Linked DNA regions of Marichromatium purpuratum 984. The protein of the gene in region 1 binds, or shares a complex with, the protein of each later gene. Links are inferred from orthologs where the notes say so. Each region holds a gene or a part of one and is shown on either strand. Other genes may lie near its edges.

Region 1 (5,847 bases):
GATAGCCCTCAACCACCAGCACCCGTTCGAGCCCGCGCCGGACACCGCGCTGGGCCTCGAACAATCCGTAGAGTTCGCGCCCCTTGTGAAAGAGCGGCGTCTCCGGCGAGTTCAGATACTTGGGGCGGCCGTCACCGAGGATCCGCCCCCCGAACCCGATCACGCGACCGCGCCGATCGCGAATCGGGAAGATGATGCGATCGCGAAAACGATCGTAGCGCCGCCCGTCCTGCTCGCCGATCAGACCGCAGTCGACGAGCTGGCGACAGCGCTCGGGCGTACGCCCCAGACGCGAGAGCAGGAAATCTCCACCCCCGGGCGCGAAACCGATACCGTAACGGGCGGCGATCTCTCCGCTCAACCCACGCGACTTGAGATAATCGATCGCCCGCGCGGCTTGTGGGTGCTCGCGCAGCTGGCGACGAAACAACCCGTCGGCCTCGTCGAGCAGGGCAAACAGCGGACCATGATCCGGCCCGCGCACCTGCTCCCCACCCTCGACCGGGACCTCGACACCGGCGAGCCGGGCCAGTTCGTCGATGGCCTCGCGAAACGGCAGGCCATCGTGCTCCATGAGGAAGCCGATGGCGGTACCGTGAGCGCCGCAGCCGAAACAATGATAGAACTGCTTGGCCGGACTGACGGTGAAGGACGGGGTTTTTTCTTCGTGGAAGGGACAACGTGCCTGGAATTCCTTTCCGGCCTTGCGTAGCTGGACCCGCGCGCCGATGACATCGACGATGTCGACGCGCGTGAGGAGGTCATCGATGAACTCCGGAGGGATCTTGCCAGCCATGCGCGGATGCCAACGCCCGGAGGCGCGCGACGATCCGGTACTCAGCCCCCGAGCCGTTGCTTGACGAGTGCGCTCACCGCGCCCATGTCAGCACGCCCCTGGATCTTCGGGCGCAGCACGCCCATCACCTTGCCCATGTCGCTCATCGCGGCGGCACCGGTGGTCTCGACGGCCTCGTCGATACAGGCGGCGATCTCGGATTCGGTCAGCTGCGCGGGCAGATAGGTCTGGATGATCTCGACCTCGGCGCGCTCGCCGTTGGCCAGATCGTCGCGGCCGGCCTGGGTGTACTGATCGATCGAGTCGCGACGCTGCTTGACCATCTTGTCGAGCACCGCCAGCACCTGGGCATCGTCGAGTTCGATGCGCTCGTCGACCTCGCGCTGCTTGATCGCGGCCATGATCAGCCGGATCACCGCGAGCCGATCCTTGTCGCCCGCCTTCATGGCAGACTTCATATCCGCTTGGATTTGCTGCTTGAGCATGTGTCTTTCAGGAAGCCTGAGGGATGGGGTCAGGCCGAGATCGTTTCGCTCTGGATGCGCAACGGAACCGACAGGGCGAGACAGGCGCCGGTCCGTCGACCTCGGTCAGGGATACGCCGGGGATGGGACCTCAGTACGGGCGTTCCCAGCGACGTGCCTCGCGCTGCAGCTTCTTCTGGTGGCGCTTGACGGCCGCAGCCTTCTTGCGCTTGCGCTCGGAGGTGGGCTTTTCGTAGAACTCGCGACGGCGGACCTCAGCAAGCACTCCTGCCTTCTCGCAGGAACGCTTGAAACGTCGCATGGCGACCTCGAACGGCTCGTTTTCTTTGACGCGAACGCTGGGCATGGATTGTCCTTTATGGCTCCAAGTGGGTTGATTGGGCAATACAAAGAAGGGGGATTTTACGAGAACCCCGAGTCGATTGCAAAGACGAAAGCGCATACACCCCGGCGAGAAACCCCGCCAGGGAACCGGGGCCTGTGGGCCCGAACGCGTATACTAAACCGTTTGCGATTCGAGTGTTCGAGGGCCATTGCGGCATGCGTGTATTAGGTATCGAGACATCCTGCGACGAGACCGGCGTCGCCCTGTACGACGGCGAGCGCGGCCTGCTCGCCCACGCGGTCTACAGCCAGATCCCGATCCATGCCGAGTACGGCGGCGTGGTGCCCGAGCTGGCCTCGCGCGATCATGTCCGCAAGGCGTTGCCGCTGATCCGTCAGGTGCTCGACGAGGCCGGACTGACGCGCGAGGACATCGACGCCGTGGCCTTCACCGCCGGCCCCGGGCTGATCGGCGCGCTGCTCGTCGGCGCCGCGCTCGGGCGCAGCCTCGCCTGGGCGCTCGGGGTGCCGGCGGTGGGCGTGCACCACATGGAGGGGCACCTGCTCGCGCCGCTGCTGGAGGATTCGGCCCCTGATTTCCCCTTCGTCGCCCTGCTGGTCTCGGGCGGCCATACCCAGCTCGTCGACGTCACCGGAGTGGGCCGCTACCGCATCCTCGGCGAGTCGCTCGATGACGCCGCCGGCGAGGCCTTCGACAAGACCGCCAAGATCCTCGGCCTGCCCTACCCCGGCGGCCCCGCGCTCTCGCGCGTGGCCGAGCAGGGCGATCCGACGCGCTATCGCTTCCCCCGCCCGATGACCGACCGGCCCGGACTCGACTTCAGCTTCAGCGGCCTCAAGACCTTCGCCCTCAACACCTTGCGCGAGGCCGAGGCGGAGGGCGGCGGCGGCATCGACGCACAGACCCGCGCCGACATCGCCCGCGCCTTCGAGGAGGCGGTGGTCGACACCCTGGTGATCAAGTGTCGCCGCGCGCTGCGCGAGACCGGTCGGCGGCGCCTGGTGCTCGCCGGCGGGGTCAGCGCCAACCGCAGGTTGCGCGCGCGCATGGGCGAGGCGCTCGCCGCCGAGGGTGGCGAGGCGCACTACCCCCGGCCCGAGCTGTGCACCGACAACGGCGCGATGATCGCCTATGCCGGCTGGCAGCGTCTCGCCGCCGGCGCGAGCGAGCCGCTCCTGTTCAAACCCCGCGCGCGCTGGCCGATGGAAGCGCTGGCGCCGCTCACCCCTGCCATCGAAACGGAGATGTAGATCACGATGGACAGCTTCACCGAAACCACCCACCGCTCCTGGTTCAGCCGTCTCGGCGGTGCCCTCACCGGCATCCTCTTCGGCCTGATCCTGATCGTCGTCGCCAGTTCCCTGCTGTGGTGGAACGAGGGACGCGCGATCGACCGCACCCGCACCCTCGACGCCGGCGCCGAGGCCGTGGTCGCGATCGCCGCCACACCGGTCGATCCGGCCAATGATGGGGAACTCGTCCATCTCAGCGGCACGACCCACACCGATGCGCGGCTGCGCGATCCCATCTTCGCCATCGAGGTCCCGGCGATCCGCCTGGAGCGTCGGGTCGAGATGTACCAGTGGAGCGAGCAGCGCGAGTCGGAAACGGTCAAGGAACTCGGCGGCGGCGAGACCACGCGAACCACTTATAGCTACCAGCGCACCTGGTCGAGCCAGCCGATCGACTCCAGCGACTTCCGTCACCCCGAGGGCCATCACAACCCGACGATGCCCTACACCAGCGAGCAATGGCTAGCCGATCGGGTGACCCTCGGCGCCTTCCGCCTCGCCCCCGCGTTCGTCTCGCAGATCAACGGCGCGCGGGCGCTCCCCGTCGACGCCGAGGAGGCACCGACGGGCTTCGTCAGCGACGGCAGTGGCTTCTACAAGGGCACACCGGCGAGCCCCGAGGTCGGCGACCTGCGAGTCAGCTTCCGGGTGGTCGACCCCGATGGCGAGATCAGCGCGATCGGGCGCCAGCAGGGCGACACCCTGGTCACCGCGCGACTCAAGCACGGCACCATCGCCCTGCTCGAGCCGGGGCAGGTCGACGCCATCACCATGTTCGAGCACGCCCACAGCGCCAACGCCCTGCTCACCTGGGGGCTGCGTGTGGGTGGCGTGGTGGCGCTGTGGATCGCCCTGGCGCTGATCCTCGCGCCGCTCAAGGTCATCGCCGACCTGATCCCGATGCTCGGCAGCCTGGTCGGCTTTGCCACCGGACTGGTCTCGGCGTTGCTCGCACTGGCCACCGGCAGCCTGGTCATCGCCCTGGCCTGGATCGCGCACCGTCCATTGCTCGGCGGCGCCCTGCTGGTCGCCGCCCTGCTGTTCGCCGTGCTCGGCGCCGGACAGTGGCGCAAGGGTGCGCGCCAGGCCGCAGCAAACGCCACGGCCTGAACGCACCAAGGCGCTACCTGCCGGTGCAGGTAGCGCCTTGGTGAGCGGGACAGCGGATCGGCGGCGAACGGCTCAGTCGCTCGCGCTGATCCGTCCCTCGGTCCCTTCGAGCAGATTGCGGATGTTGCTGCGGTGACGCCAGATCAGCAGCCCGGTGATGATCAGCTGCATGCCGATCAGCGGCTTCTCGTCCCAGAACAGCCATACGAACAGCGGTGCCAGCGCCATCGAGATCAGCCCCGAGAGCGAGGAGATCTTCAGCACCTTGGCGACGAACAGCCACACCGCGGCGACACAGAGCCCGACCGGCCAGTAGAGGCCGAACTGCACGCCGAGCGCGGTGGCGACCCCCTTGCCCCCCTTGAACCCGAAGAACACCGGGTAGAGATGGCCGATGAAGGCCGCCAGGCCGACCCCGGCGAGCGCCAGCGGGTCGAGTCCGAGCAGGTGCCCGGCGAGCATCGGCACCAGCCCCTTGAGGCTGTCGCCGAGCAGGGTGATGGCGGCGGCCTTCTTGCCGCCGAAGCGCAACACATTGGTCGCGCCGGGGTTGTTCGAGCCCTGGGTACGCGGATCGGGCAGCCCCATCAGACGGCAGACGATGATGGCGCTGGAGACCGAGCCCAGCAGATAAGCGACGATGATGAGCAGGATGGATGTGATCATGGCGCGCATTGGACCCGGGATGCCGCCACAGGTCAAGCCTCGCGCGCACCGGCGCGAGGGCGTATCCTCTCTCGCTTTTCGCCGCCACCGGAGCCTGTCATGGACACCGTCTTCATCCGCGGCCTGCGCGTCGACACCGTCATCGGCATCCACGACTGGGAGAAGGCGCAGCCGCGCCCGCTGATCCTCGACCTGGAGCTGGCCACCGACGCCGCCCGCGCCGCCGCCACCGACCACATCGACGACGCCCTCGACTACGACGCCGTCGCCCGCCGCATCCGCCGCGAGGTCACCGACAACCGCGCCGAGCTGATCGAGACCCTGGCCGAGCGCTGCGCCACCGTACTGCGCGAGGAGTTCGGCATCCCCTGGGTACGACTGCGCATCAACAAACCCGGCGCCATCGGCGTGGACATCGACGTCGGCGTCGAGATCGAGCGCGGCTCGCGTCAGAACGACTGAGCCGCTGAGACCCAAGAACGTGCTGGAGAGAAGCGCCTCCAGCGATCAGCCTTTCAGCCGCCAGCCGCCAGCCGCCAGCCGCCAGCCGCCAGCCGCCAGCCGCCAGCCGCCAGCCGCCAGGAGATTGAACCGCAAAGACCCAAAGGACGCGAAGAAAGCCGAGCCGCGTGAGGGCAAACGGCCACTGGCGGCTGGCGGCTGATCGCTGGCGGCTCCTACTTCACGGCTCGCACCGAGCCGGCTCACCTGATTTCACCACCCACGTATCACGGAGACACGACATCACAATGGCCTGGATCTATCTCGTCATCGCCGGCATGTTCGAATGGGGGTGGCCGGTCGGACTCAAGCTCGGGATGACCGATCAGGGCATGCGCTGGGGCTGGATCCTGTTCGCGGCGGTCTGCATGGTCGCCAGCGGGGCGCTGCTACTGCTCGCCCAGCGCGACATCCCGATCGGCACCGCCTACGCGGTCTGGACCGGCATCGGCGCCGTCGGCGCCTTCGCCATCGGCATCTGGCTGTTCGCCGAACCGGCCACCCTCGCCCGCTTCTTCTTCGTCGGCCTGATCGTCATCGGCATCGTCGGACTCAAGCTGGTCTCGCCGGAGTAAGGGGGGCGAGCCGCCGGCTTTCAGCCGCCAGCCGCCAGCTATCAGCCTCCAGCGCGGCAGGCCGGGCAACGCGCAG
Region 2 (5,872 bases), 710 kb from region 1 along the record:
ATCACCGTCGAGGTGACGGTACGGCTGCTGCCCCGCCCGCCGCTGGCGCGCGCCCTGCTCGCCGCCTTCGACGACGTCGGCCGCGCCGGCGCGGCGGTGGGCGAGATCATCGCCGCCGGCATCCTCCCGGCGGGGCTGGAGATGATGGACGGTCCGGCGATCCGCGCCGCCGAGGACTTCATCGGCGCCGGCTACCCGGTCGAGGCCGCCGCCATCCTGCTCTGCGAACTCGACGGTACCGAGGCCGAGGTCGCCGCCCAGGTCGAGGCGGTCGAGACCCTGCTCGCGCGCGCCGGCGCCACCGAGGTACGGGTCTCGCGCGACGAGACCGAACGCGCACGCTTCTGGCAGGGGCGCAAGTCGGCCTTCCCCGCCGTCGGCCGGATCTCCCCCGACTACTATTGCATGGACGGCACCATCCCGCGCCGCGCCCTGCCCGAGGTGCTGCGCCGCACCGCCGAGCTGGCCGCCGAGCACGACCTGGCGGTGGCCAACGTGTTCCATGCCGGCGACGGCAATCTACACCCATTGATCCTGTTCGACGCCAACCGTCCCGGCGAACTCGAACGCACCGAGGCGCTCGGCGCCCGTCTGCTCGAGCTGTGCGTCGAGGTCGGCGGCACCATCACCGGCGAGCACGGGGTCGGGGTGGAGAAGCTCGGACAGATGTGCGTACAGTTCAGCGCCCGCGAACTGGCCCAGTTCCACGCGGTAAAATCGGCCTTCGACCCCGCGGGACTGCTCAACCCCGGCAAGGGCGTGCCGACGCCACGACGCTGCTCGGAGTACCGTCAGCTGCCCTCGCCCGCGCACCCGCACCGACATTGATCGGCCCGGCACGCGCCGGGCCCGCGCCAGCGAGGACGTGACCGCATGACCCGAACCCCATCGATCAGACCGCTGCCGACATGGCGCGCGACGGCGGCGCTGCTGCTCGCGCTCGGCGCGCTCGCGCCGCTGCGCGCCGCGCCGCTCTCGGCGACCCTGATCGCCGAACGCGCCTGCCCGGCCACCGTCGCCATCCGTCACGACGCCAACCCCGGGGCGATCCATCTCGACCCGGGCACACGCTACCCGGTGGTCGGTGCCAACCGCCCCGACCAGCCCAGCCACTACCTGCTGCGCCTGCAGGGCGTCGAGCCGTCCCAGCGTTGGGTGGCGCGTGACTGCGGGCGGCTGGTCGAGGTCGCCGACACGGCCACGCCGCCGGCCCCAACCGGCGAGCCGCGCTATCTGCTCGCGGTGAGCTGGCAGCCGGCCTTCTGCGAGCGCCGTGGCCGCGCGCCGGAGTGCCGCGACCAGACCCCGCAACGCTTCGACGCCCGCGCCTTCTCGCTCCACGGGCTGTGGCCACAACCGCGCGACAACGTCTATTGCGACGTCCCGGCGAGGGCGCGGGCGCTGTCGCGCGACGGCGACTGGCAGCAGCTGCCGGCGCTCGCGCTCGCACCCGACACCCGGCGCGAACTCGACCGGGTGATGCCGGGCACGCGCTCGGCGCTGCACCGTCACGAGTGGGTCAAGCACGGCAGCTGCTACGGCGACGACCCCGAGGGCTATTTCGCCGACTCGCTACGGCTGCTCGCCGCGCTCAACGCTTCGCCGGTCCGTGACCTCTTCGTCTCGCGCATCGGCCAGCACCTGCGCGCGAGCGAGGTACGCGCGGCCTTCGACAGGGCCTTCGGCAAGGGCGCGGGCGAGCGGGTGCAACTGGTCTGTCACGACGGCCTGATCAGCGAGCTGCGCCTCGCCCTCAAGGGGCCGATCGAGGCCGGGCACGGGCTCGACGCGCTACTGCGCACCGCACCACCGCGCGCTGCCGGCTGCAAGGGTGGACGTGTCGACCGCGCCGGTCGCGACTGAGCACATCGCCGTCCTGCACCCCCGAGCGACATCTGTACAATGTGCCCCCTCGACTTCAGGAGCACGGAGACACTATGGCCAAGTACGACATCTATGGGATCGGTAACGCACTCGTCGACATGGAATTCGAGGTCGATCCCAACGACCTCGGCATCCTCGGTATCGACAAGGGCGTGATGACCCTGGTCGACGAGCAGCAACAGGCAGCGATCATGGATCACCTCCGTGATCGCCGGCACCAGCGCGGCTCGGGCGGGTCGGCGGCCAACTCAGTGATCGCGCTCGGTCAGTTCGGCGGCACCGGTTTCTACTCCTGCAAGGTCGCCGACGACGAACTCGGTCACTTCTACATGCAGGATCTGGTCGAGGGCGGCATCGACACCAACCTCCACACCAAGAAAGAGGCCGGCGACACCGGCCGCTGCGTGGTGCTGGTCACCCCCGACAGCGACCGCACCATGTGCACCTTCCTCGGCATCACCCAAGGGCTATCGACCGACGAGTTGGTCGAGGACGCGCTGCGCGACTCGCGCTGGTTCTACACCGAGGGCTATCTGGTCACCTCCGACAGCGCCCGCGAGGCGGCCAAGGCGGCCAAGCAGCTCGCCGACGAGGCCGGCGTCAAGACCGCCCTCTCGCTCTCCGACCCCAACATGGTCAAGTTCTTCAAGGACGGCCTGCTGGAGATGATCGGCTCGGGTGTCGACCTGCTGTTCGCCAACGAGTTCGAGGCCATGGGCATGGCCGGCAGCGAAGACCTCGGCGACGCCGTCGCCTATCTCAAGACCCTCAGTCGCAGCTTCGCCATCACCCGCGGCCCACAGGGTGCGCTGGTGTGGGACGGCGCGCAGATGCTCGAGATCGCCCCGGTGCCGGTCGAGGCGGTCGATACCCTCGGTGCCGGCGACATGTTCGCCGGCGCCTTCCTCTATGGTCTCAGCCAGGGCTGGGATCATCAGCGCGCCGGCGATCTGGCCTCGGCCGCTGCGGCGCGACTGGTCACCAGCCTCGGCCCACGTCTGACCACGGAGCAGACCCAGGCGGTGCTGCGCGACTTCGCCTGATCCCGCCCGCCCCGGCCCGCCGGGACCCTGGCCCCGGCGTCATCGCCCGTCCTCGACGGGCACCATCGATCACCCCGGTAACCCCACCATCATGAAGCTCCTCGCGATCGACACCTCAGGTGAGACCTGTTCAGCCGCCCTGCTGCAGGACGGGACCCTGACCCAGCGCCTCGAGACCGCCCCCAGACGCCACGCCGAACTCATCCTGCCGATGATGCAGCAGCTCGTCGACGAGGCCGGACTGCGGCTCGCCGATCTCGACGCGCTCGCCTTCGCGCGTGGACCGGGGTCCTTCACCGGGGTGCGGATCGCCGCCTCGGTGATCCAGGGCGTGGCCTTCGGCGTCGACCAGCCGGTGATCCCGGTCTCGACCCTGGCGGCGATCGCCCAGGGCGCCTACCGCCGCAGCGGTCAGACCCGGCTGCTGGTGGCGCTCGACGCGCGCATGGACGAGGTCTACTGGGGGGCCTTCGAGATCAACGAGGCCGGGCTGGCCGAGGCGCGCGACAGCGAGCGTGTCTGTGCCCCCGAGGCGGTACCAGTGCCGGAGGGCGATGGCTGGTACGGGGTCGGTCCCGGCTGGACGGTCTATCAGTCACGGCTGCGCCCGCAGATCGGCGCGGCGCTCGCCGGGATCCTCGAGGAAGGGGTCTGCGAGGCGCGCGACCTGGCGGTGCTCGCCGAGGCCGAGCACCGGCTCGGTCACGAGGTGGCGCCGGAGCTGGCCATCCCCGTCTATCTGCGCGATCAGGTCACCCGCAAGGGCTGATCCCGGGAATGACCGACGACCAGCGCCTGCTCATCGACTGCTTCATGGCGGCGATCGCAGCCGTCGGCGGCACCCGGGCGGTCACCCGCGCACTGGAGGCGCGCGCGCCGCCTCACCCGGTCGAGCTGTTCGCCATCGGCAAGGCCGCAGCCGCCATGGCCCGAGGCGCCTGTGACACCCTCGGCGCCGAGGCGATCACCGGCGGTCTGCTGATCACCAAGCCCGGACACGTCGACCCGGCCGACTTCCCCCGACTCGATTGCCGTTGCGGCGGCCACCCGCTGCCCGATGCCGGCAGCCTCGCTGCCGGTCAGGCGCTGATCGCGCGGCTCGCCGCGCTGCCCGCCGGGGTCGAGCCACTCTTTCTGATCTCCGGCGGGGCCTCGAGCCTGGTCGAGGTACCGGTCGCCGGGGTCGATCTCGATACCCTGGTGCGGGTCAACGACTGGCTGCTCGCCAGCGGCCAGTCGATCGCGACGATGAATCTGGTGCGCAAGGCGCTCTCGCGGATCAAGGCCGGCGGCCTGCTCGCCGCCTGTCCGGCGTGGCGGACACCCCGGGTGCTGGCGATCTCCGACGTCCCCGGCGACGACCCCGGGGTGATCGGCTCCGGGCTCTTGGTGCCCGAACCGGAGCTGGCGGCCCGCTGCAGCGGGCTGCGCGGGCTGCCCGACTGGCTCGATCGGCTGGTTCGCCACGGACTCGCCGTGCGCCGCGCGCCCACCGGTCCCGGCCCGGAGATCGAGCTGGTGGCCACCGCCGCCCACGCCCGCGCCGCCGCGCTCGCACACGCCCGCACACTCGGGCTCGCGACCTGGCCGCAGCTCCAGCCGCTCGCCGGGGACGCCGCCGTCGCCGGGCAGCGCCTCGCCGAACGGCTCGGGACCACGGCCCCGCCGGGGCTCTATCTGTGGAGCGGCGAGACCACGGTCACGCTGCCGCCCCGCCCCGGACGCGGCGGTCGCAACCAGCACCTCGCGCTAGCCGCGGCCATCGCCCTCGACGGCCGCGACGACGTCACCCTGCTCAGCGCCGGGAGCGACGGCAGCGACGGGCCCACCGAGGACGCCGGGGCGCTGATCGACGGGACGAGCTGCGCGCGAGCACGCCGGCTCGGGCGCGACCCCGCCGAGCACCTCATCGGCGCCGACGCCGGCAGCCTGTTCGCCGCCACCGGCGAGCTGCTGCGCACCGGCCCCACCGATACCAATGTCATGGACCTGGTGCTGGCACTCAGGCGCTGAGACGGATTAGTCCTTGAGATAACCGAGCTGGTCGACGTTGAACGGGGTCGGGGTCAAACCGAGCCGGGCGAAGCTGTCGTTCTCGCTACAGACGTTGCTCTCGAGCAGCATCTGGATCTGGTCGCGACTGATCGGGAACCAGGGATAGCGATCGAACAGCCCGGCCATCGCCCGGACTGCAAACACCGGCGCCGGGACCATCGCCTTCTGCTTGCCGACGGCCGCGGCGATGGTGCCGAGGATCGCCTTCCAGCTCAACCGCTGCGGGCCACACAGGCTGTAGGTCTGGGACTCGGTGCGCGGCTCGCCGAGTGCCAGGGTGAAGGCGCGGGCGACGTCGTCGATATGCACCGGCGCCAGCTCGAAGGCCCCGGCCTGCTGCGGCAGCAGCCCGTCGTAGAACAGCGGCGCCGGGATCGGCGCGCCGATGATGTCCTTGTTGAGCTGTGAGCAGAACTCCATGCGCCCGCGTGGATCGCCGAAGACCACCGAGGGACGGAAGATGGTCCAGGTCAGCCCAGAAGCCTTGAGCGCCTCCTCGGCGGCGAACTTGGTACGTTGATAGGTCGTACCATCGGGTCGCACCCCATTGGCGCTCATGAGCAGGAAACGCCCCACGCCGGCGGCGCGCGCCGCGGCAATGGTGTCGACCACGCCTTGGTGCTGCAGCCCCTCGAAAGTGATGCCACGCGCCGGGAACTCGCGCAGGATGCCGATCAGATAGATCACCGCATCGGCGCCGCGCACGCAGGCATCGAGCGCGGCGCGCTCGGCCAGGGTGCCGGGCACCAGCTCGCACTCGGCGCCACGCTCGACCTTGGACTCGCTGCCCGGGCGCACCAACAGCCGGGGCACATGACCGGCGGCGAGCAGATGATCGATCAAATGGGTACCGATAAAGCCGGTCCCGCCAATGATTGCAACCTTCATGT
Region 3 (6,028 bases), 210 kb from region 1 along the record:
GGAGATGCAGCGCCGGGCGTCGAGCCGATAGGGCGCGATGATCGCCGCGGTGGGGCAGACCTCGAGACAGGCCGAGCAGTGCCCGCAGTGTGAGCGCAGCGGTGTATCGAGCGGGAGCGGCAGGTCGGTGAACAGCTCGCCGAGAAAGAACCAGGAGCCGGCACGTGGGTTGATCAGGTTGGTGTGCTTGCCGATCCAGCCCAGGCCCGCCTGCTCGGCGAGCGGCTTCTCCATCACCGGCGCCGAGTCGACGAAGGCGCGATAGCCGAAGGGGCCGATCGTCTCGGTGATCCGGTCGGCGAAGCGCTGCAGTCGACGACGGATCAGCTTGTGGTAGTCGCGCCCGAGTGCATAGCGCGAGACGAAGGCGCGCGCCGGGTCGCTGAGCGTCGCCGGATCCTCTCGTGGCTCGGGGTGGTAGTCCATGCGTACCGAGACGATGCGCAGCGTCCCCGGCACCAGCTCGGCGGGACGAGCGCGCCGACGACCATGACGGGCCATGTAGTCCATCTCGCCGTGATGGCCGGCGTCGAGCCAGTCGAGCAGGCGCTGCTCGGCGCGTTGCAGTCCGGTCTCGGTGATGCCGACCTGCTGAAAGCCGAGCGCCATCCCCCAACCCTTGATCCGGGTCGCCAGTTCGAGCGCCTCGTGCGGATCGAGCGCGCGCCTCATCGTCTGCTCCGGTGCTCGCCTGTCTCGTCCATTCCCCCTAGAATCGGGGTCGCCACGCCGATCCCAATCCATGTCCAGACCGTCATGAACCAGCCATCGCTGCCGCACGCACTCTACCGCGCCGATCAGGCCCGCGCGCTCGACCGCGCCGCCTGTCTCCAGCCCGAGCTGAGCGGTCGTGAGCTGATGGAGCGCGCCGCACGCGCGGCGCAGCGACTGGTGGCCGCACGCTGGCCGCAGGCACGCCGGATCTGCGTGCTCGTTGGCGGCGGCAACAACGGGGGTGACGGCTATGCGCTGGCGCGGCTGTTGCGCCGGGCCGGGCGCGAGGTTCGGGTGTTGAGCCTGGTCGCGCCGGAGCGGCTGCGGCACGAGGCCGCCGAGGCCTGCCGCGACTGGCGGGCGGTCGGCGGGGCGATCGAGCCCTGGCGCGGTGGCCTTCCCGAGGACGCCGAGCTGCTGGTCGACGCCCTGCTCGGCATCGGGCTCGAGCGTCCGTTGCGCGAGCACTGGGCCGAGGCGGTGCGTGCGCTCAATGCCCACCCGGCGCCGGTTCTCGCGCTCGATCTCCCCACCGGTTTGCACGCCGACCGGGGCGCCGTGCTCGGCGAGGTGGTGCGGGCCAGCGCGACCATCAGCTTCATCGTGCTCAAGCAGGGGCTGCTGACCGGGGTTGGTCCCGGCTGCTGTGGCCGGCTCCACTGGGACTCGCTCGGGGTGGCGGAGGGGCTGCTGACGGCGGCGCCGGTCAGTGCGCGACGCATCGACTGGGCCAGCCAGTGTGCCTGTCTGGGGGTGCGGCGGCGCGATGCGCACAAGGGCCAGTGTGGTCATGTGCTGGTGATCGGTGGCGCCCCGGGGATGTCCGGCGCGGCACGCCTTGCCGGCGAGGCGGCGCTGCGTGCCGGGGCCGGGTTGGTGACGATCGCCACCCATCCGACGCATGCCGCGCTGCTCAACCTCACCCGCCCGGAGCTGATGGTGCGTGGGGTCGAGCACGGCGGCGATCTCGGATCACTGCTCGCGCGTGCCGATCTGGTGGCCATCGGTCCCGGGCTCGGGCGGGATGCGTGGGGGCGCGGGCTGTGGCAGCGGGTGCTCGAGTGCCGGTTGCCGCTGGTGGTCGATGCCGACGCGCTCAACCTGCTCGCCGAGCAGCCGCTGCGGCGCGATGACTGGGTGCTGACGCCGCATCCGGGCGAGGCGGGGCGGTTGCTCGGCTGTGGGACCGCCGCGGTCGAGGCCGATCGTTTCGCCGCACTCGCGGCCTTGCGTCAAAAGTATGGCGGTGTCCTGGTGCTCAAGGGCGCCGGCACGCTGGTCGGCGGTGCGGACGAGACACCGCCAGCGGTCTGCAGCGACGGTAATCCGGGGATGGCGACCGCCGGTGCCGGAGATGTGCTCACCGGGGTCGTCGCCGCGCTGATCGGGCAGGGGATGGATGCGGGGGAGGCTGCGCGTGCCGGGGTCTGTCTGCATGCCGCCGCCGGTGATCGGGCGGCGCGCGCGGGTGAGCGGGGAATGATCGCCGGGGACATCATCGAGGCGGTGCGCGCCCTGGCCGACGGGAGAGAGAATCATCATGCATGAGATCCATATCGCCGGTGAGGCGGCCCAACTCGCGCTCGGGGCGCGGCTGGCCGAGCGCATGCGAGCGCCCTTCGTGCTCTATCTGCAGGGCGATCTCGGCTGCGGCAAGACCACCCTGACCCGTGGGCTGCTGCGCGCGCTCGGCCATCAGGGCGCGGTGCGCAGCCCGACCTATACCCTGATCGAGCCCTATGCGCTCGCCACCACCCAGCTCTACCATCTCGACCTCTATCGCCTGGCCGACCCCGAGGAGCTGGAGTATCTCGGTCTGCGCGATCTGCTCGATACCCCGGCGATCTGGGTGATCGAGTGGCCGGAGTGCGGTGATGGCGCGTTGCCACCACCGGATCTGCAGCTCCGGCTCGAGCATCGCACCGATGGGCGCATCCTGCGCCCGGTGGCGACCACCGAGGTGGGTCTGGCGTTGGCCAGAGCGCTCTATGAGCGCTGAGTTCCGAGATCGCAATGCCTTGTTGCGTAAGCGATACATTTCGTTCCAAAGGAATTCAGGAAGCAAGTCTAATCCCAGGTTTTTTCTTGGAATACTCTGGGTGAAGCTGCTATCTTAAAAACAACGAATCGTCAAATCACCGGGGTAGTTCATCGCCGCTGCGCGACCGTGCCACCCCCGAGAACATCGGTCGTCGGCGCCCCCGGCGATCCCGAGGCTGCGACGTGAAACGGGTTTTCACTCTCCTGCTCTGCGCTCTCCTGGCCCTGCCCGCACTCGCCGCGCAGGTCACGGTCGAGGGTGCGCGCGTCGGTGTCGAGGACGGCCGGACTCGGGTGGTGCTCGACACCCGGGCCGCGCTCTCCCACAAGATCTTCACCCTCGAGGGCCCGGACCGGGTCGTCGTCGATCTCAGCGACGCCCGGCTGGGCGCCTCGTTGCCGCGACCGCGCGGCAATGATCCGGCGCTGGTCGGGCTGCGCAGTGGTGTTCGCGACAAGACCGATCTGCGTATCGTCTTCGACCTCAAGTGTCCGGTACGGGTCAAGAGCTTCAGCCTGCCGCCGGATCGTCGTCACGACAAACACCGCCTGGTGATCGATCTGCTGCCGCGGACGGCCAGCGCCGCGCCCCATTCCAGGGTGGTGGCCGGTCGCGCTCGATCGCCTTCACACCCCGAGGTGCTGATCGCCATCGACGCCGGTCACGGCGGGGCCGATCCCGGCGCCATCGGCAAGCGCGGCACCTACGAGAAGGACGTCACCCTGGCGATCGCCCGCAAGCTCGCCGCGTTGGTCGAGCGCGAGCCGGGCATGCGAGCGCTGATGATCCGCGACGGGGACTACTACGTCCGGTTGCGCCAGCGCATCGAGAAGGCACGCAAGCACAAGGCCGATCTGTTCATCTCCATCCATGCCGACGCCTTCACCAACGATCGCGCCCACGGCTCTTCGGTCTATACCCTGTCGTTCAACGGCGCGAGCAGTGAGGCGGCGCGCTGGCTGGCCAACCGCGAGAACGCCGCCGACCTCATCGGTGGGGTCAACATCGCCGACAGCGACGACCTGCTCGCCAGCGTGCTCATCGACATGACCCAGAACGCCACCATTGAGCACAGCACCGAGGCCGCCGGCGCGGTGCTCTCGCATCTCGGCGAGGTTGGGGATCTGCACAAGCGTCGGGTCCAACGTGCCGGGTTCGCGGTACTCAAATCGCCGGACATCCCCTCGATGCTGGTCGAGACCGCCTTCATCACCAATGCCGAGGAGGAGCGTCGACTGAGCGATCCGGCCCACCAGGAGCGGTTGGCACGCGCCATCCTCGCCGGGATCAAGGCCTATTTCCGTAAGTACCCGCCGCAGGGCGCGCTGCTGCAAGCGGCCAACGGGCGCGCGACCCCGCGTCGTCACGTCACCCACCAGGGCGATACCCTCTCCGAGATCGCCCAGCGCTATCGCGTCAGCCTCTCCTCGCTGCGCGCCGAGAACGGCCTGACCGACGACACCATCCGCGTCGGCCAGGTGCTCGCCATCCCCGAGGGGTCGTAAGCCCGCTGGCTGCCAGAGCGCGATCAGCCGCCGGTTGGTGGCTTGCCCTTGGCCGAGACGTTGAGGGCAGGGCGCCCACTGGAGGCTGGGGGCCGAAAACGGCGCCCTCTCTCCCTTCGCGTCCGGCCTTTGCTACCATTGACGCTTTGGTCCGTGCGCCGCGCGCGGGAATGCGAGAAGTCCAAGTCACCCCGATGCTACAGATCCACAACAGCCTGACCCGCCAGAAGACCCCCTTCCAGCCGCTCGAGCCCGGCAAGGTGCGCATGTATGTGTGCGGCATGACCGTCTACGACTACTGCCATCTCGGCCATGCCCGGGTGATGGTGGTGTTCGATGTGGTCTATCGCTATCTGCGCGCGCTCGGCTACGAGGTGACCTATGTGCGCAACATCACCGACATCGACGACAAGATCATCCGTCGCGCCGCCGAGAACGGTGAGTCCTGCGCCGCGCTGACCGAGCGCTTCATCGCCGCGATGCACGAGGACGCCGCCGCGCTCGGCGTGCTGGCGCCGACCAGCGAGCCGCGCGCCACCGCGCACATCGACGAGATCCAGACGATGGTCGCCACCCTGATCGACAAGGGGCTGGCCTATGCCGCCGACAACGGCGATGTGTACTACGCCGTCTCGCGCTTCCCCGGCTACGGCAAGCTCTCGGGCAAGGATCCGCAGGACCTGCGCGCCGGTGCCCGGGTCGAGGTCGACGAGGCCAAGCGCGACCCGCTCGACTTCGCACTGTGGAAGGGTGCCAAGCCCGGCGAGCCGAGCTGGTCCTCGCCCTGGGGCGAGGGGCGTCCGGGCTGGCACATCGAGTGCTCGGCGATGAGCACCTGCTGCCTCGGCAACCACTTCGACATCCACGGCGGCGGGGCCGACCTGCAGTTCCCCCACCACGAGAACGAGATCGCCCAGTCCGAAGGGGCCACCGGCGAACCCTTCGCCGAGGTATGGATGCACAACGGCTTCGTGCGCATCAACGAGGAGAAGATGTCGAAGTCGCTCGGCAACTTCTTCACCGTGCGCGAGGTGCTCGAGCGCTTCCGGGCCGAGGAGATCCGCTACTTCATCCTCACCAGCCACTACCGCAGCCCGCTCAACTACGCCGACGAGCAGCTGCAGTCGGCGCGCGGCGCGCTCACTCGGCTCTACACCGCGCTGCGCGGCCTGCCCGAGGCCGAGGCCCCGGCCGAGAGCGCGTTCGCCACCCGCTTCACTGCGGCGATGGACGACGACTTCAACACCCCCGAGGCGCTGGCGGTGCTCTTCGAGCTGGCGCGTGAGGTCAACCGCGCGCGCGATGCCGGTGAGCCGGAGCAGGCCGCCGCGCTCGGCGCCGAGCTGCGCCGTCTCGGCGGCGTGATCGGTATCCTCCAGGACGACCCCGAGCGCTATCTGCGCGGCGGCGACGGCGGCACCGACGGGCTCGACGATGCCGCCATCGAGTCGATGATCGCCCAGCGTCAGGCCGCGCGCGCCGCGCGCGACTGGGCCGAGGCCGACCGGCTGCGCGACGCTCTCACCGAGGCCGGCATCGTCCTCGAGGACGGCGCCCAGGGCACCACCTGGCGGCGCGGTTGAGTGTCGTCTGCCGTCAGGCGTCAGGGTGATTGAACCGCCAAGGCGCGAAGGACGCGAAGGGGAGATCAGTCCATTGATTGGGTTGCCCTCGGCAACCCAATCAATGGACGGCTCATCCAACCGACGCCGCCGAACCCCTGCATTCCTTCGCGTCCTCCGCGCCTTTGCGGTTCGAACCAGCTTCC

The links.
Region 2: the proteins of tsaD (region 1) and tsaB are in contact, whole or in part, in a solved structure (PDB 4WQ4), measured with the Escherichia coli proteins. The link is inferred for Marichromatium purpuratum 984 from one-to-one orthologs.
Region 3: the proteins of tsaD (region 1) and tsaE are in contact, whole or in part, in a crystal structure (PDB 6N9A), measured with the Thermotoga maritima proteins. The link is inferred for Marichromatium purpuratum 984 from one-to-one orthologs. Residues at the interface, in WP_004082750.1 of Thermotoga maritima: Cys10, Asp11, Arg49, His50, Leu82, Gly84, Gly135, Gly136, Glu154, Thr155, Leu156, Asp157, Asp158, Ser159, Glu162, Asp165, Lys166, Arg169, Leu170, Tyr175, Lys213, Thr214, Leu217, Tyr218, Gln221, Arg222, Asn324; in WP_004082108.1 of Thermotoga maritima: Leu37, Gly38, Lys46, Lys57, Val59, Lys60, Ser61, Thr63, Phe64, Thr65, Leu66, Met67, Val69, Pro71, Tyr82, Arg83, Leu84, Asp86, Asp88, Phe89, Asp93, Ile128, Asp130, Glu131, Arg134.

The regions. Positions count from the first base shown.
Region 1 is NZ_CP007031.1:1,343,242-1,349,088, reverse strand. The notes cover bases 1,032-3,849. They hold tsaD (tRNA (adenosine(37)-N6)-threonylcarbamoyltransferase complex transferase subunit TsaD), read left to right. Parts: upstream 1,032-1,821; coding sequence 1,822-2,877; downstream 2,878-3,849. Other genes in these bases: MARPU_RS06125 (TMEM43 family protein), read left to right, coding at 2,884-3,849; rpsU (30S ribosomal protein S21), read right to left, coding at 1,412-1,627; MARPU_RS06140 (GatB/YqeY domain-containing protein), read right to left, coding at 1,032-1,281. In the rest of the region: dnaG (DNA primase), read right to left, coding at 1-796; more of MARPU_RS06140, read right to left, coding at 838-1,031; more of MARPU_RS06125, read left to right, coding at 3,850-4,029; glycerol-3-phosphate 1-O-acyltransferase PlsY, read right to left, coding at 4,102-4,695; folB (dihydroneopterin aldolase), read left to right, coding at 4,795-5,157; MARPU_RS06110 (DMT family transporter), read left to right, coding at 5,445-5,771.
Region 2 is NZ_CP007031.1:635,345-641,216, reverse strand. The notes cover bases 2,015-4,857. They hold tsaB (tRNA (adenosine(37)-N6)-threonylcarbamoyltransferase complex dimerization subunit type 1 TsaB), read left to right. Parts: upstream 2,015-3,018; coding sequence 3,019-3,696; downstream 3,697-4,857. Other genes in these bases: MARPU_RS02950 (glycerate kinase type-2 family protein), read left to right, coding at 3,705-4,857; MARPU_RS02960 (adenosine kinase), read left to right, coding at 2,015-2,927. Outside these bases: MARPU_RS02970 (FAD-linked oxidase C-terminal domain-containing protein), read left to right, coding at 1-828; MARPU_RS02965 (ribonuclease T2 family protein), read left to right, coding at 874-1,863; more of MARPU_RS02960, read left to right, coding at 1,938-2,014; more of MARPU_RS02950, read left to right, coding at 4,858-4,940; MARPU_RS02945 (SDR family oxidoreductase), read right to left, coding at 4,947-5,870. UniProt on the Escherichia coli protein: Required for the formation of a threonylcarbamoyl group on adenosine at position 37 (t(6)A37) in tRNAs that read codons beginning with adenine.
Region 3 is NZ_CP007031.1:1,558,946-1,564,973, forward strand. The notes cover bases 985-3,983. They hold tsaE (tRNA (adenosine(37)-N6)-threonylcarbamoyltransferase complex ATPase subunit type 1 TsaE), read left to right. Parts: upstream 985-2,254; coding sequence 2,255-2,713; downstream 2,714-3,983. Other genes in these bases: MARPU_RS07100 (bifunctional ADP-dependent NAD(P)H-hydrate dehydratase/NAD(P)H-hydrate epimerase), read left to right, coding at 985-2,262; MARPU_RS07110 (N-acetylmuramoyl-L-alanine amidase), read left to right, coding at 2,938-3,983. Also shown: tRNA epoxyqueuosine(34) reductase QueG, read right to left, coding at 1-672; more of MARPU_RS07100, read left to right, coding at 757-984; more of MARPU_RS07110, read left to right, coding at 3,984-4,260; cysS (cysteine--tRNA ligase), read left to right, coding at 4,455-5,843. UniProt on the Escherichia coli protein: Required for the formation of a threonylcarbamoyl group on adenosine at position 37 (t(6)A37) in tRNAs that read codons beginning with adenine.